Regions from separate parts of the Stenotrophomonas sp. 169 genome, predicted to be linked through region 2. Evidence: predicted binding sites of a transcription regulator. Region 2 holds the regulator's gene; each other region holds the start of a gene.

What was found. The regulator FliA, encoded in region 2, starts transcription of late flagellar genes. The targets are predictions, from matches to a motif close to TAAAGTTTNNCNNNCNNNGGCCGATAA.
Region 1: a site for FliA is predicted at 2,058-2,084, ahead of ICJ04_RS13860 (methyl-accepting chemotaxis protein). Genes of this name have one in related genera too.
Region 3: a site for FliA is predicted at 3,645-3,671, ahead of ICJ04_RS18500 (methyl-accepting chemotaxis protein). Genes of this name have one in related genera too.

Annotation. Positions count from the first base shown of each region.
Region 1 is NZ_CP061204.1:3,197,688-3,202,702, reverse strand. It holds gene ICJ04_RS13875 (LysR family transcriptional regulator) at 1-406, shown strand, start outside; gene ICJ04_RS13870 (hypothetical protein) at 482-868, shown strand; gene ICJ04_RS13865 (MDR family oxidoreductase) at 992-1,978, shown strand; gene ICJ04_RS13860 (methyl-accepting chemotaxis protein) at 2,205-3,971, shown strand; gene ICJ04_RS13855 (SDR family oxidoreductase) at 4,058-4,945, shown strand; gene ICJ04_RS13850 (LysR substrate-binding domain-containing protein) at 4,989-5,015, shown strand, end outside.
Region 2 is NZ_CP061204.1:2,321,849-2,326,863, forward strand. It holds gene flhF (flagellar biosynthesis protein FlhF) at 1-1,033, shown strand, start outside; gene ICJ04_RS09995 (MinD/ParA family protein) at 1,020-1,907, shown strand; gene ICJ04_RS10000 (RNA polymerase sigma factor FliA) at 1,904-2,647, shown strand; gene cheY (chemotaxis response regulator CheY) at 2,669-3,061, shown strand; gene ICJ04_RS10010 (protein phosphatase CheZ) at 3,061-3,693, shown strand; gene ICJ04_RS10015 (chemotaxis protein CheA) at 3,696-5,015, shown strand, end outside.
Region 3 is NZ_CP061204.1:2,013,078-2,018,092, forward strand. It holds gene ICJ04_RS08655 (hypothetical protein) at 1-156, shown strand, start outside; gene ICJ04_RS08660 (M14 family metallocarboxypeptidase) at 249-1,178, shown strand; gene betT (choline BCCT transporter BetT) at 1,322-3,301, shown strand; gene ICJ04_RS18500 (methyl-accepting chemotaxis protein) at 3,704-5,015, shown strand, end outside.

The sequences.
Region 1 (5,015 bases), 880 kb from region 2:
GGTGGGCACGCCGGGGTACTTCAGGCGGCACGGCGTGCCACGCGCCCCACAGGATCTCACCGCGCACGATTGCATCAACATGCGGCTGCTGACGCAGGGCGGGCTGTATGCGTGGGAGTTCGAGAGAGCGGGCCGCAGCGTGAACGTGCAGGTAGCGGGTCGGTTGACCCTGAGCAGCGTCCGCCTGATCGTGCAGGCCGCGTTGCAGGGCCGCGGTCTGGCCTGCGTGCCCGACCTGATCGTGGCGGAGGCGCTTGAGACCAAGCGACTGGTGCGTGCAATGGGTGACTGGTGTCCGCCGTTTCCCGGATTCCACCTCTACTTCCCGAGCCGTCGCCAGAACTCGTTGGCATTCACGCTGCTGGTTGATGCGCTCCGGTGGAATGCAGAGTCGCTTGGCGCTTGAGGTGAAGATTCCGCTACGCTCGCCGAGCAACGCTCGACGCTACCAATCATTGGTTAAAGCCAGATGAGGCGAAACATGATCAACCTTCAGGCACGTGACGTGCGCACCTTCCTTCCTGCACAGGATTTCGCGATATCGCAGGCGTTCTACACCGCGTTGGGGTGCGTGTTGGAGTGGTCCAGTGCGGACCTGGTGCTGTTCAGGCTAGGCGAATCGCGTTTCTACGTGCAGGGACACTACGCCAAGGAATGGGCCGAGAACACCATGCTCCACGTGTCGGTCGAGGACGCTTCGGCTTGTTTCACTGCGGTGCGGGATGTCTTGGCTACCGGCGCGTTTCCCAAGGCAAGGGTCGCGCCGCCGAGGGCTGAGCCTTACGGGGCGGTGGTGACCTACGTGTGGGACCCGGCGGGCGTGCTGCTGCATCTCGCGCAATGGGACGACGCGGTAACAGGGGGATAACGCCGCGCACTGCACGCTCTGGGGTGGGCGTACTGTACGTGCCGGCCAGGCGAATCCCGTCGTTTCTGCTCAGTCCAGCGGGCAGTCGCCCTCTCGTCTGGTCCCACATCTCCGGAGATCCCCATGCGTTTCAGAGCGCTGCTTGCCAGCCAACACAACGACACCATCAACACTGAAATCGTCGATCTACAGGACCACGACCTGATGCCCGGTGACGTCACCGTTGCCGTGGAGTATTCGACGGTCAATTACAAAGATGCGCTGGCCCTGAGTGGACGGTCCCCGGTGATCCGTAAGTTCCCGTTGATTCCCGGCATCGACCTGGCGGGCATCGTGGAGAGCTCCGGCCATGCCGGTTTCTCGGCGGGTGACCGCGTACTGGTCAACGGCTGGGGATTGAGCCAGACCCACCATGGCGGTTTTTCACAGAAAGCGCGCGTACCCGGGGAATGGTTGGTCAAGGTCCCCGAGGCATTTTCCACGCAGGATGCGATGGCGATCGGAACGGCCGGCTATACGGCGATGCTGTCCGTGCTGGCGCTGGAACACGGTGGATTGACGCCCGACCACGGCGACGTGCTGGTGACGGGGGCGAATGGCGGGGCCGGGTCCATCGCGATCGCGCTGTTGTCCCGGCTCGGTTATCGCGTCGTGGCGTCGACAGGGCGCCTGCAGGAAGCGGAGTATCTGAAGGAACTCGGTGCCGCTGAGATCATCGACCGCGCCACGCTGTCGGCGCCGGGAGCGCCCATCGCGAAGGAGCGCTGGGCCGGCGCCATTGATGCCGTTGGCAGCCATACGCTTGCCAATGTGCTGGCCCAGATCCGCTATCGCGGCGTCGTGGCGGCGTTCGGGCTGGCGCAGGGGGCGGATCTACCAGGTTCGGTGTTGCCCTTCATCCTGCGCAATGTGACCTTGGCTGGCATCGACTCGGTCAATGCGCCGTACGCCGCGCGCGAGCAGGCCTGGGCGCGACTGGCCACGGATCTGGACCTGCACAAGCTTGCCCGCACCACCCGGATGATCGGCCTGGCGGACGTTCCCGGACTGGCGGCGGACGTGTTGCAAGGGCGCGTGCAGGGCCGCACGGTGGTCGACGTCAACGCGTAAGGGGCGGAACAGGGCATGCAGTGAGAAACTGATTTCTCGGATATCTCGATAATCGTGACCGGGGTCTCAAAGTTAATCCTCAAGGTAATCTGCGAACTGCCGTTACAAACTTCGCAGCATTCTGCTCTCCCTGCTGCGGCCTTCGTTCGTCCCCACGCCACCGCGTCGCCCTGCCGTGTATCTGCACGGCCCAGCCCTTCAGCCTGTTGGACCCGAGGACCCTGCAATGCCCAGCCCATCTGTCGGTACCCGGGTACCCGCACGCCTCTCTGCCTTTCTGTTTCGACCGTCCGCCACCCGGCACGCGGCGGCGGACGCGGCGGCGCGCAGGGACCAGGACCTGCAGGCGCAGGTCGATGCACTGCACCGGGTACAGGCGGTCATCGAGTTCGGGTTGGATGGCACCGTGCTGAAAGCCAACGCCAACGTGCTGGCGACCCTCGGCTACACGATGGAAGAGATCCAGGGCCGGCACCATTCCATGTTCATGGAGCCGGAGCAGGCGCGCAGTGCAGCGTACAAAGCCTTCTGGGAGAAGCTGGGCCGTGGCGACGTCGATACGGGTCAGTACAGGCGGGTGGGCAAAGGCGGGCGTGAAATATGGATCCAGGCGTCCTACAACCCGGTCTTCGACAGCAAGGGCGCGCCCTGCAAAGTGGTGAAGTTCGCCACTGACATCACGGAAGAACGGCAACGTGCCGCAGATGTCGCGGGCCAGCTTGCCGCGATCAACAAATCGCAGGCGGTCATCGAGTTCAGCCTGGACGGGCGTATCGAGACCGCCAACGAGAACTTCCTGGAGACCACGGGCTACTCGCTCGATGAGATACGCGGCAAACATCATTCCATGTTCGCCGACCCCGTTTATGCCCAGAGTGCCGAATACCGCCAGTTCTGGGAGAAACTCGGGCGCGGCGAATACGATGCGGGACGCTATCGTCGGTTTGGCAAGGGCGGCCGTGAGGTGTGGATCCAGGCCTCGTACAACCCGATCCATGACATGGATGGGCGGCCGTTCAAGGTGGTCAAGTACGCAAGCGATATCACGGCGCAGGTGATGGAGTCACAGGCACTGCAGCAGGCGGTGGACCAGACGCGGGACGTGGTCGCTGCCGCGCAGGGCGGTGACCTGAGTCGCCGCATCGACCTCAACGGCAAGCGCGGCGCGATCGGCGAGCTTTGCCAAGGGATCAACCTGCTGGTGGAGTCGATAGCCGGCATGATCGGGCGGATCAAGGCGTCCGCGGATGCGGTCGCGATGGGCGCAGGCGAGATCGCGGAAGGCAACGATGACCTGGCACGGCGAACCGAGCAGCAGGCAGCGTCGCTGGAGGAAACCGCCGTATCGATGCAGGGCCTGACCGCGGCCGTGCGGCAGACCGCAGACAGCGCACAGCAGGCCAGCGAGTTGGCCGGCGCGACGGTGCGGGTGGCCGAACAGGGCGGTCAAGCTGTGCATGACGTGGTCTCGACCATGTCGCTGATCGCGGCGTCTTCGCATCGCATCGGCGACATCATCGGCGTGATCGACGGCATCGCGTTCCAGACCAATATCCTGGCATTGAATGCTGCAGTAGAAGCGGCGCGTGCTGGCGAGCACGGGCGTGGATTCGCCGTGGTTGCATCGGAGATCCGGTCGTTGTCGCAGCGGTCGGCTACCGCCGCCAGCGAGATCAAACAGATCATCAGCGATTCGGTCGGCAAGGTCGGCGCCGGCAGCACGCTGGCGCAGGGGGCAGAGCGCACGATGGACGACATCGTCCAGAGCGTGCGGCGGGTCAACGATCTGATCCGCGGCATCAGCGCGGCCGCTCAACACCAGAGCGAAAGCATCGTGCAGATCAACCAGGCGGTGGATCACATCGACGAGGGAACCCAGCAGAACGCGGCCCTGGTCGAGGAGGCATCCGCGGCCGCGCGCAGCATGGAAGAACAGGCAACGCAGCTGCTGGGCACCGTGGCCGCGTTCCGCACCGAGGCATTGTCCCGCTAGCGCGGGCAGCGTTGATACGTGTTGGGTATCACTGCTGGCAGACAACGGTATTGGCCGTTGTTCATCCGGTCGTTCAGGCTGGACGCATGCATACCCCTGTTTCTTTCCAAGGCCAGGTTGGCCTCATCACCGGCGCCGCAGGCGGCCTTGGGCTCGCTTACGCGCGTTTGCTGGCGGGTCGTGGCGCAACGGTCGCGATGCACGATGTAGGTGCCGATACCGATGGCAGAGGCCTCGATGCGACCCGCATCTCCCGCGCAGCGGAGCAGTTGCAGGCGCAAGGTCGCACGGTCAGCAGTCACTGCCTGCCCATCAACACGCGCGCGCAGTGCCACGCACTGGTCGACGACGTGCTGCAGCAGCACGGGCGCCTGGACTTCCTGATCCACAACGCGGGCTGGGTGGCCTACCAGCCGGTGCAGGACGTAGACGAAGCGCAGCTGGAGCACACGCTGCTTATCGCGGCCAAGGCGCCGCTGTGGTTGGCTCAGGCGGCATGGCCAAGCATGCGCGCCAATGGAGGAGGGCGCATCGTGGTGACGACCTCTGATCGGGCGTTGTATCCGCAGCATGTGCAGCAGGGGCTGATCAGCTATGCGATGGCAAAGATGGCCGCTGTCGGACTGGTCAACGTGCTGGCCGCCGAAGGGGGTGCGGACAACATCGTGGTCAACGCGATATCGCCGGTAGCGAAGACACGCATGTGGGGGCACCAGGGCGAGCCTGATGAGCTGCATCCCGATGCGGTGGCAACGGGCGTTGCGTGGCTGGTGTCCACCCGTTGCACGGAAGGCGGCTGGATCCTGCGTGCAAGCAACGGGCAGTTCCATGCCACGCGCGCAGGCGAAGCGGCCGGCGTGGATTATCCGCGCGATCTGAAGGCGGTCGCGGTCGACACGGTTGAAGGATTCAATGCCGCGTGGTCACGCATCGCGTTGACCAACACCGAGTCGCGCTCGACGCATTCCGGCTGAGCGCTGCTGCTACCCTGAGTGCCTTGTCTGCAAGGCGACCGCCATGATCGATCTCCGTCTGCTGCGCCAG
Region 2 (5,015 bases):
GGCGCCGACCTCCGGTAGCGCCGAGCCACGCTCGGCGGACACCCTGCCGGCCCTGCAGGTCGCCGAGGCCGTACAACCGGCGCGACCCATCGTCGCCCCGCCGACCCTCACCGTCATCGCCCGCGACGACGAAGAGATGCGCCACCTGCGCAACGAAGTCGCCGGCATGCGCCAGGTGATCGAACGCGAAATGCACCGCTTCACCGATGAGCGCCTGCGCGGCAATCCCGTGCGCGCCGCCGCGCTGGACCTGATGGACGAATATGGCTTCGATGCCGGCATCGCCCGCGACGTGGTGCTGCAGATCCCGCTGGAGACCGAAGCCCACCGCGGTCGCGGCCTGATGCTGGGCCTGCTCTCGCGCAAGCTGCCGATCTCGCCGGTCGACCCGCTGGAAGCAGGCGGTGTGATCGCGCTGGTCGGCCCCACCGGAGCCGGCAAGACCACCACCATCGCCAAGCTTGCCTCGCGCTTTGCCGAAAGCCACGCCCCGCGCGATGTCGCCCTGGTCACCACTGACACCACCCGTATCGGCGCCCGCGAGCAGCTGTACGGCTTCGGCCGCCAGCTCGGCATCGCCGTGCACGAGGCCAGCAGCGGCACCGACCTGGATCAGTTGCTGGAACGCCTGAAGGACTACAAGCTGGTGCTGATCGACACCGCAGGCGTCGGCCCGCGCGACCGCACCCTGGCCTCGCAGCTGCAGTGGCTGCGTGCCGCGCCGAAGGTCAGCACCCTGCTGGTGCTGCCGGCCAACACCAGCTTCGGCGACATGGACGAAGTGGTGCGCCGCTTCAGCGCCGCCAACCTGCAGGGCGTCGTGCTGAGCAAGCTGGACGAGACCGGTCGCTTCGGTACGGCCCTGTCGGTCGCCGTCGACCACCGCCTGCCGATCACCTGGGTGACCGATGGCCAGGACGTTCCTGAAGACCTGCACCGGGCCAGTGCGGCCAATCTTGTACTTCGCCTTGAAGATTTGCGCCGCGCGGCCGATATGCCCTGCAACCCGGAGTTGAACCATGCAGTCGCGTGAATACGCCAAGCTGACCACGACCTTCCCGTTGTCGGCCACCCGCAGCCAGCCGCTGGGCCCGGTCCGCACCATCGCCGTCACCGGCGGCAAGGGCGGCGTGGGCAAGACGAACGTTTCGGCCAACATGGCCGTGGCGCTCGCTGGCATGGGCAAACGCACGCTGCTGCTGGATGCCGACCTCGGCCTGGCCAACATCGACGTGATCCTCGGCCTGAAGCCGGAGTTCACCCTGGCCGACCTGATTGCCGGGCGCTGCACGCTGGAAGAAGTCATCATCGAGGGCCCCAACGGCGTGCTGGTGGTTCCGGCTGCATCCGGTCGGCGGCACATGGCCGAGCTGGCACCGGCCGAGCACGTCGGCCTGGTCAACGTGTTCTCCGAGCTGGAGCGCGACCTGGACGTGATGGTGGTCGACACGGCCGCCGGCATCACCGACGGCGTGCTGACCTTCTGCCAGGCCGCGCAGGACACCGTGGTGGTGGTCTGCGATGAGCCGGCCTCGATCACCGATGCCTACGCGCTGATCAAGGTGTTGTCGCGCGAACGCGGCGTGGATCGCATCCAGGTGGTGGCCAACATGGTGCGCGACCCCAACGAAGGGCGCGTGCTGTATGAAAAACTCAGCCGGGTCTGCGAGAAATTCCTCGCCGATGTCTCGTTGAACTACCTCGGCTGCGTGCCGCAGGATGACTGGCTGCGCATGTCCGTGCAGCGCCAGCAGCCGGTGGTGAAAGCCTATCCGTCCAGCCCGTCGGCGCTGGCGATCAACGAGATCGCCCGCCGCACCGCGCGCTGGCAGGCACCGACGGAGCCGCGCGGTGGCGTGGAGTTCTTCCTCGAACGCATCCTCAAGCAGCGGGGGGTGGTGGCATGAAAGGCGCCGCTCAATACCGCGAGGTGCAGCGCACGGCCGCAACCGAGTGCATCGCGCAGCATTCGGACCTGGTGCGGCGCATCGCCCACCACCTGGCCGCGCGACTGCCCGCCAGCGTCGAAATCGATGACCTGATCCAGGCCGGCATGATGGGCCTGATGGAAGCGTCGCGCAGCTACGACGCCGACCAGGGGGCCTCGTTTGAAACCTATGCTTCGATCCGCATCCGCGGTTCGATGATCGATGAGATCCGTCGCGGCGACTGGGTGCCGCGCTCGGTGCACCGCCGCGCCCGCGATGCCGCCTCGACCATCCGTCGCCTGGAGCAGACCACAGGTCGCGCCGCATCGGCCACCGAAGTGGCCGCGGCGATGGACATCCCGCTGCCGGAATACCTCCGGCTGATGGAAGATGCCTCGCGCGGCCAGGTGCTGAGCCTGGAATCGCGCATCGAAGACCAGGGCGAGCTGGATACCGTCGCCCAAGGCGGACCCACCCCGCAGCAGGTGCTGGAGCGCAGCCAGTTCGGCAGCGAGCTGGGCAAGGCCATCGGCCACCTGCCCGAGCGCGAACAGCTGGTGCTGTCGCTGTACTACGAACAGGAATTGAACCTTAAAGAGATCGGCGCAGTGCTCGGTGTGAGCGAGTCGCGGGTCTGCCAGATCCATGGCCAGGCGGTATTGCGCCTGCGTGGCCGACTGAAAGCCTTCGAGGCCGTTGACGCGGGCCTGGAAGCATAAGTACCCAAGAGGAATGAAGCTTTGAACAAGAACATGCGCATCCTGATCGTCGACGATTTCTCGACCATGCGTCGCATCGTCAAGAACCTGCTGGGCGACCTGGGCTTCAGCAACACCGCCGAGGCCGAGGATGGGCATGCCGCGCTGGCGTTGCTGCAGAGCCAGTCCTTCGACTTCGTGGTGACCGACTGGAACATGCCGGTCATGACCGGCATCGAGCTGCTGAAGGCCATCCGTGCCGACGCCAAGCTGAAGACCCTGCCGGTGCTGATGGTGACCGCCGAAGCCAAGCGCGAGCAGATCATCGAGGCGGCACAGGCCGGCGTGAACGGCTACATCATCAAGCCCTTCACCGCACAGACGCTGCAGGAAAAACTGGGCAAGATCTTCGAACGCCTGGCGGCGAGCGCTTGATGGACGTCGCCATGGACAAGGCGTGGCTGGTGCAGCGCCTGCAGGAAGCATTGGCCGCACTGGAAACCGGCGATGAAGCCGGCTGGCGTGTGCAGATCGATGCGCTGGCGGCGGCACGCACCCAGCCGATGATGGCCGGCCTGTCACGGTTGGCCCGCGAGCTGGGCCAGGCGCTGGGAGAACTGCCCACCGTGGGCCACGACGCCGATGCCGAAGAGCTCGACGATGCGTGTGCGCGCCTGGACCACGTGGTCACGATGACCGAGCAGGCCACCCACCGCACCTTGGATCTGACCGAGGAATGCCGTGCCCTGACCGCCCGCCTGGGCGAGGAGGCGCTGCCTGCACTGGAGCAGCAGCAGGCACTCGAGCGTATCCGCCACAACCTGACCGAGATCGCGCTGACCCAGAGTTACCAGGACCTGACCGGCCAGATCATCCGCCGGGTGGTGGGCATCGTGCGTCGCGTACATGAAGGCTTCGGTGCCCTGGGCCTGCCGCCGGAACTGCAGGCATCGCGCCAGCAGGGCCGCACTGAGCCGGCGCTGGCCGGACCGGCCGTGGCCGGCGTGGATCGCCACGCGGTGTCCCAGCTGGACGCCGACGACCTGCTGTCCGACCTGGGGCTCTGAGCATGAGTGGAATCGCCGACGACATCGCTGCGGACTTCATCATCGAGGCGCAGGAAATCCTGGATCGTCTCGGCGAGCAGCTGGTCACCCTGGAGCAGGACCCGCAGGACAGCCCCCAGCTCAATGCGGTGTTCCGGGGATACCACACGCTGAAAGGCGGTGCCGGCTTCCTCGGCATCCACGCCATGGTGGAGCTGTGCCATGCCGCCGAGGAAACCCTCGGCCTGGCGCGCTCCGGACAGGCCACGCTGCAGCCGCATCACTTCGATGCAGGCCAACAATCGCTGGACTATCTGCAGGCGATGCTGGATGCGGTGTCGGCCGGCGAAGAACCGGGCCATGCCCCGCCGGACCTGATCGCCCAGTTCGATGTCGGCGTGGCCCCCTCGCCTGCCGCGTCGGCCCCGCTGGCCGGCAATGACGCCGGTTCGGAAATGATCAGCGACGATGAGTTCGAGGCCCTGCTCGACCAGTTGCATGGCGGCGCCGCGCCCACGGCGGTCGCGCCCAAGGCCGACGATGGCATGATCAGCGAGGACGAGTTCGAGGCCTTGCTGGACCAGCTGCATGGCGGCGCTGTGCCGGGCAGTACACTCGCGCAGCAGGCGCCCGTTGCACAGGCGGCCCCGCCGCCGAAGCGCCCTGTCGCCGCCCCCACGCCCAAGCCCGCCAAGCCGCTGGCCGAGGCCGAACACACCGTGCGCGTGGACACCAAGCGCCTGGATGCCATCGTCAACCTGATCGGCGAACTGGTGCTGTCGCGCAACCGCCTGAAGACCCTGCGCGTGCGTTTGCGCGACGAAGAGCTTGATCGCGCCGTGTCCACGCTGGACATCGCGACCGCGCGTCTGCAGTCGGCGGTCATGCGCACCCGCATGCAGCCGGTGGGCAAGGTCTTCTCGCGTTTCCCGAAAGTGGCGCGCGATGTCGCGCGCTCGCTGAACAAAGAAGTGGAACTGGAACTGTTCGGCGCCGAAACCGAACTGGACCGCAACCTGGTCGAGGCACTGGCCGATCCGCTCGTGCATCTGGTGCGCAATGCCATCGACCACGGCGTGGAGATGCCCGACCTGCGTGAGGCACAGGGCAAGCCCCGCAGCGGCCACGTGCGCTTGTCCGCGCAGCAGGAAGGCGACTACGTCAGCATCGAAGTGCAGGACGACGGCGCGGGCATCGACCCGGAGAAACTGCGTGCCAAGGCGCGCGAGAAGGGCCTGATCGATCCGGAGGCCGCTGCCCGCCTGAGCAGCGAAGAATGCCTGCACCTGGTGTTCCTGCCGGGCTTCTCGACCAAGGCCGAGGTCACCGACATCTCCGGCCGC
Region 3 (5,015 bases), 310 kb from region 2:
GGGTTCATCGCGCAGTTGCAGGAGGCACAGGTGTCACTGCGCAGCGGACGCACCCAGCGGGCCGAGGCCGAGATGGCCCTGCTGATCGAGGTATTGCAGGACTGGTATGCGCAGATTGAAGGCCGCCTGGCCGATGCCGGCGAGGCCATGGGGTAGGGCGGGCGACACACGGGCCCAGCACGGTGGCCGACAGGGGCACAGCGTGCGGTGTTAAAATCACGCCTGATTCCTGCTGCCGCGAGACCATCATGTCGCCTGAAGCGTTCTATCCCGTGGGTACACCGGGTCAGCCCTGGGGCGAAGCCGAACGTGCGCAGTGGCGTGCACGCCAGCAGCGGCTGCGGCGATTCGACGACGACGTGCTGCCGCGGATCGATGCCCTGTCGTCGCGCTTCGAACGCGTGCAGTACGGTGCGTTGGACTACGCCGGGGACCGCTATCCGCTGCTCGCGCTGCGCAGCCAGCCATGGGATCCGGCCCTGCCGGCGGCGCTGGTGACTGGTGGCGTGCACGGCTATGAAACCAGTGGCGTGATGGGGGCACTTGAGTTTCTTGAGCAGCGCGCCGCCGACTACGCCGGCCGCATCAATCTGCTGGTGATTCCCTGCGTCAATCCGTGGGGCTATGAGCGCATCAACCGGTGGAACTTCGATGCGATCGACCCGAACCGCAATTTCCGCGCGGATGGCCCTGCACGTGAATCCACGGCGGTGGTCGAGCTGGTGGCACCGCTGAAGTCACAGTTCGTGCTGCACATCGACCTGCATGAGACCACGGACAGCGACGAGAGCGAGTTCCGCCCCGCGGTCGCTGCACGCGATGGCAAGCCCTTCGAGCCGGGCCTGATCCCCGATGGCTTCTATCTGGTGGATGACACCGAAAACCCGCAGCCGGCGTTCCAGCAGGCGGTGATCCGCGCGGTGGAGCAGGTCACCCACATCGCGCCGGCCGACGCCCAGGGCGAGATCATCGGCTCAAAGGTGGTGTCACACGGGGTGATCGAGTACCCGCTGGTGGCGCTGGGCCTGTGTGCGGGCATCACCGGGGCGCGTTTCACCACCACCACCGAGGTGTATCCGGACAGTCCGCGGGCGACCGCACAACAGTGCAACGACGCCCAGGTAACGGCGGTCACGGCGGCGTTGGACCACGCGCTCGGCCAGGTCGCCGGTGGGTGACGTACGGCAATGTGACGCAATTAACTGACGTAACCAGCCGAAACCGCGCCTAAAGCGCGGTTTTTGCCATTCTTCATGCAGAATCCATGGCAGCTCCGCCATCATGGTACGGATATCCCACTGATTCGGAGCAGGTCGCTTTCATGGAAGCACTGGAGCCACAACATACCCCGGTGCGGACCCTGCGGCCCGTCTTCGCCATCGCGTCGATCATCGTCGTGGCGTTCGCCGTCTTCGTCAGCGTGTACCCGCTCGGCGCGGGGCGCATGCTGCTGCAGGCGCAGGACTGGGCCTCGTCGAACGTAGGCTGGTACTACCTGCTGGCGATGACGCTGTACCTGGTCTTCGTCGTCGTCGCTGCGCTGTCGCCGTACGGCAACATCAAGCTGGGCGCTGACCATGACGAGCCGGAGTTCAGCTATCTGTCGTGGGCCGGCATGCTGTTCGCCGCCGGCATCAGCATCACCCTGTTCTTCTTCTGCGTGTCCGAGCCGCTGACCCACTTCATGCAGCCACCGCAGGGCGGCGGGCCGGCCGGAGAGGCCGGTGCACGCCAGGCCATGTCGGTGCTGTTCCTGCACTGGGGCCTGCACGGCTGGGGCGTGTTCGCCCTGGCGGCGATGGCGATGGCCTACTTCGCCTACCGGCACAACCTTCCGCTGGCCCTGCGCTCGGCGCTGTATCCGCTGATCGGCAACCGCATCAACGGGCCGATCGGCTATACCGTGGATGCCCTGGGGATCGTGGCCACGGTGTTCGGCTTGGGCGCGGACATGGGGTTCGGCGTGCTGCACCTCAATGCCGGCCTGTCGCACCTGTTCGATGTCCCGCATGCGCATTGGGTGCAGATCACCCTGGTCGTGGTGATGATGGGTGCCGCGGTCGCGGTGGCCGTGACCGGCGTGGAGAAGGGCGTCCGCCTGATGTCCAACGTCAACATGCTGCTGGCGATCGCGCTGGTGCTGTTCATGCTGTTTGCCGGGCCGACCCAGTACCTGCTCGGCACGTTGATGCAGAACGTCGGTGACTATCTGGGCAGCGTGGTCGGCAAGAGTTTCGATGTCTACGCCTACGGCGGACGACCCGGCTGGATGGGCAACTGGACGGTGTTCTACTGGGCGTGGTGGATCGGCTGGTCGCCGTTCGTGGGCCTGTTCATCGCGCGTATCTCGCGTGGCCGCACCATCCGCCAGTTCGTGTTCGGGGTGCTGCTGATTCCGCTGGGCTTCACGCTGGCGTGGCTGTCCATCTTCGGCAACAGCGCACTGGACCAGGTCCTGCATCACGGACAATCGCAGTTGGCGCAGTTGGCCATCGATGACCCGCCGACCGTACTGTACGCCCTGCTGGACACGTATCCGTGGAGCCGGGTGGTGATCGCGGTGACGGTGTTCGTGAGCTTCATCTTCTTCGTCACCTCGGCCGACTCCGGTGCGGTGGTGCTGTCGACCCTGTCCTCGCACGGGGGTGCGCCGGAAGACGATGGCCCACGCTGGCTGCGCGTGTTCTGGGGCGCAGTGACCGCCGTGGTCACCGCGGGCCTGCTGCTGGCCGGCAACATGGACGCCCTGAAGTCAGCGGTGGTGCTGGCTTCGCTGCCGTTCTCCGCCGTGCTGCTGCTGATGATGTGGGGGCTGATGCGGTCATTCGCCGATGAGGGCCATCGCAAGCGGGCGCTGCAGTACCGTGCCTCGCCGCTGGTCGGAGCCAGCAGGCACCATCAGGGTTGGCGCCAGCGGCTGGGGCAGGCGGTCAACTTCCCGGTGCGCGACCAGGTCTACCGCTTCATGGATGACGATGTGAAGCCGGCGATGGAGGATGTAGCCGAGCAGCTGCGCGGGCAGGGCTGGGACGTCTCGACCCGCTTCGACTCGGGTGACATGGAGCTGGCGGTGGACCACGGTGAGCAGCAGGATTTCCAGTACCGGGTCATCCTGACCGGCTACCGGGTACCGTCCTTCGCCTCGCACCAGGCACGCAACAGTCGCTACTACCGCGCCGAGGTGCACCTGTACGAAGGCAGCCAGGACTACGACCTGGTGGACTACAGCCGCGAGCAGATCATCAACGACATCATCAGCCAGTACGAGCGGCACGTGCAGTTCCTGCACCTGAGCCGCTGACGCGCCACGGGGTGCGGGGTGCGGGCAGGGCAGCGTGCCGCCGGGAGCGCCGCGCGGCGCGCTCGCCGAGCATGGCTCGGCGCTACCGCCCCCGGCGCGCGGTTCGCGCCACGATTCTGCGAGAGGCCGTTGTAGCGCCGAGCCATGCTCGGCGGGATGCCGGCAGCGCCGAAGCGGGAGGCCGTTGTAGCGCCGAGCCACGCTCGGCGAGATGCCGCCAGCGCCGAAGCGGGATGCCGTTGTAGCGCCGAGCCACGCTCGGCGGGATGCCGGCAGCGCCGAAGCGGGAGGCCGTTGTAGCGCCGAGCCACGCTCGGCGGGATGCCGGCAGCGCCGAAGATGGTCAAGAAAGTGCCACGCAGGTCGATAGAGAGGCTGTCCGCCCCCCTTCCGAGCCTCACGATGCGCGCCGTCTCCCCCTCACCCCGCTCCCCCCGCCGACCCAGCGTGGCCCGCCGCCTGATGCTGGGCACCGGCCTGCTGGCCCTGGCCTGCTTCGGCTTCACCGCCGTCATCAGCTACTGGCGCAGCAGTGATGCGCTGCTGGAAAGCGCCCAGGCACGGCTGAAGGACCTGTCCGGCCAGGAAGCGCAGCGCATCGCCGCCGAGATCGCAGTGGCTGCCGACACCGGCACGTCACTGGCCAACAGCTTCCGCGTGCAGCGCACCTTGGGCAGCCTGGACCGGACGGCCGCCGACGCGGTGATCCGGGCCCAGCTCGAGGCGCATCCGCAATGGCTCGGCATGGGCACGCTGTGGGAGCCGGACGCGTTCGATGGCAAGGATGCGGACTTCGTCGGCAGCGAGGGCCACGATGACAGCGGTCGCTTCATGACGTGGTGGGCCTGGCAGAGCGGTACCCTGGTGCGCGAACCGTTGAGGGACTACGAGAAGCCCGGTGACGGCGACTGGAACCTCAAGCCGCGCGAGACCCGCGCCCAGGCCGTGGTGGAGCCGTATTACTACCCCGTGGCCGGCAAAGACACCTTGATGACCACGGTGGCGACGCCGATCCTCGAAGGCGATCGCTATCTGGGTGTGGTGACCGTCGACTTCACCCTGGCCGCGCTGCAGGCGCGCATCGCCGCGATGCGCCCGATGGACGTGGGGCATGCCACGCTGCTGTCGCCGGCCGGTTCGGTGATGGCCAGCCGCAACGCAGCGGACGTCGGCAAGGTCCGCGACGATGCCGCCACCCGCGCGATGCTGGCCGCCGTGGCCAAGGGGGAAACGGTGAGCGGTGAGGTCGACTTCAATGGTGAAAAAGAGCTGCAGGTGTTCGTGCCGCTGCGCGTGGGCTCTGCGCCGCAGGTCTTCGCGCTGGGTATTTCGGTGCCTGCCTCGCACGTGATGGCGCAGGCCCGGGAACTGCTGTGGGTGATCGTGGCCGTGGGCCTGTTGTCGGCGTTGCTGCTGAGCGCCGCGCTGTATCTGTTGCTGCAGCGGCTGGTCTTGAAGCCGCTGGCGGAGGCGGAGCATGTCTCGGCGGCCGTTGCCGAAGGCAAGCTGGACAGCCGCATCAGCGTGGTGCGTGATGATGAAGTGGGGCGCCTGCTGGGCGCGATGGGCAGCATGCAGGACCAGCTGCGCGCCGTCATCACTGCCCAGTCGGAACTGGCCGAGCGGCATGATGAGGGACAGATCAGCTACCGGCTGGACGCGGCGGCATTCCCCGGTGAGTACGGTCGCATGATCGCCGGTACCAACGCGTTGG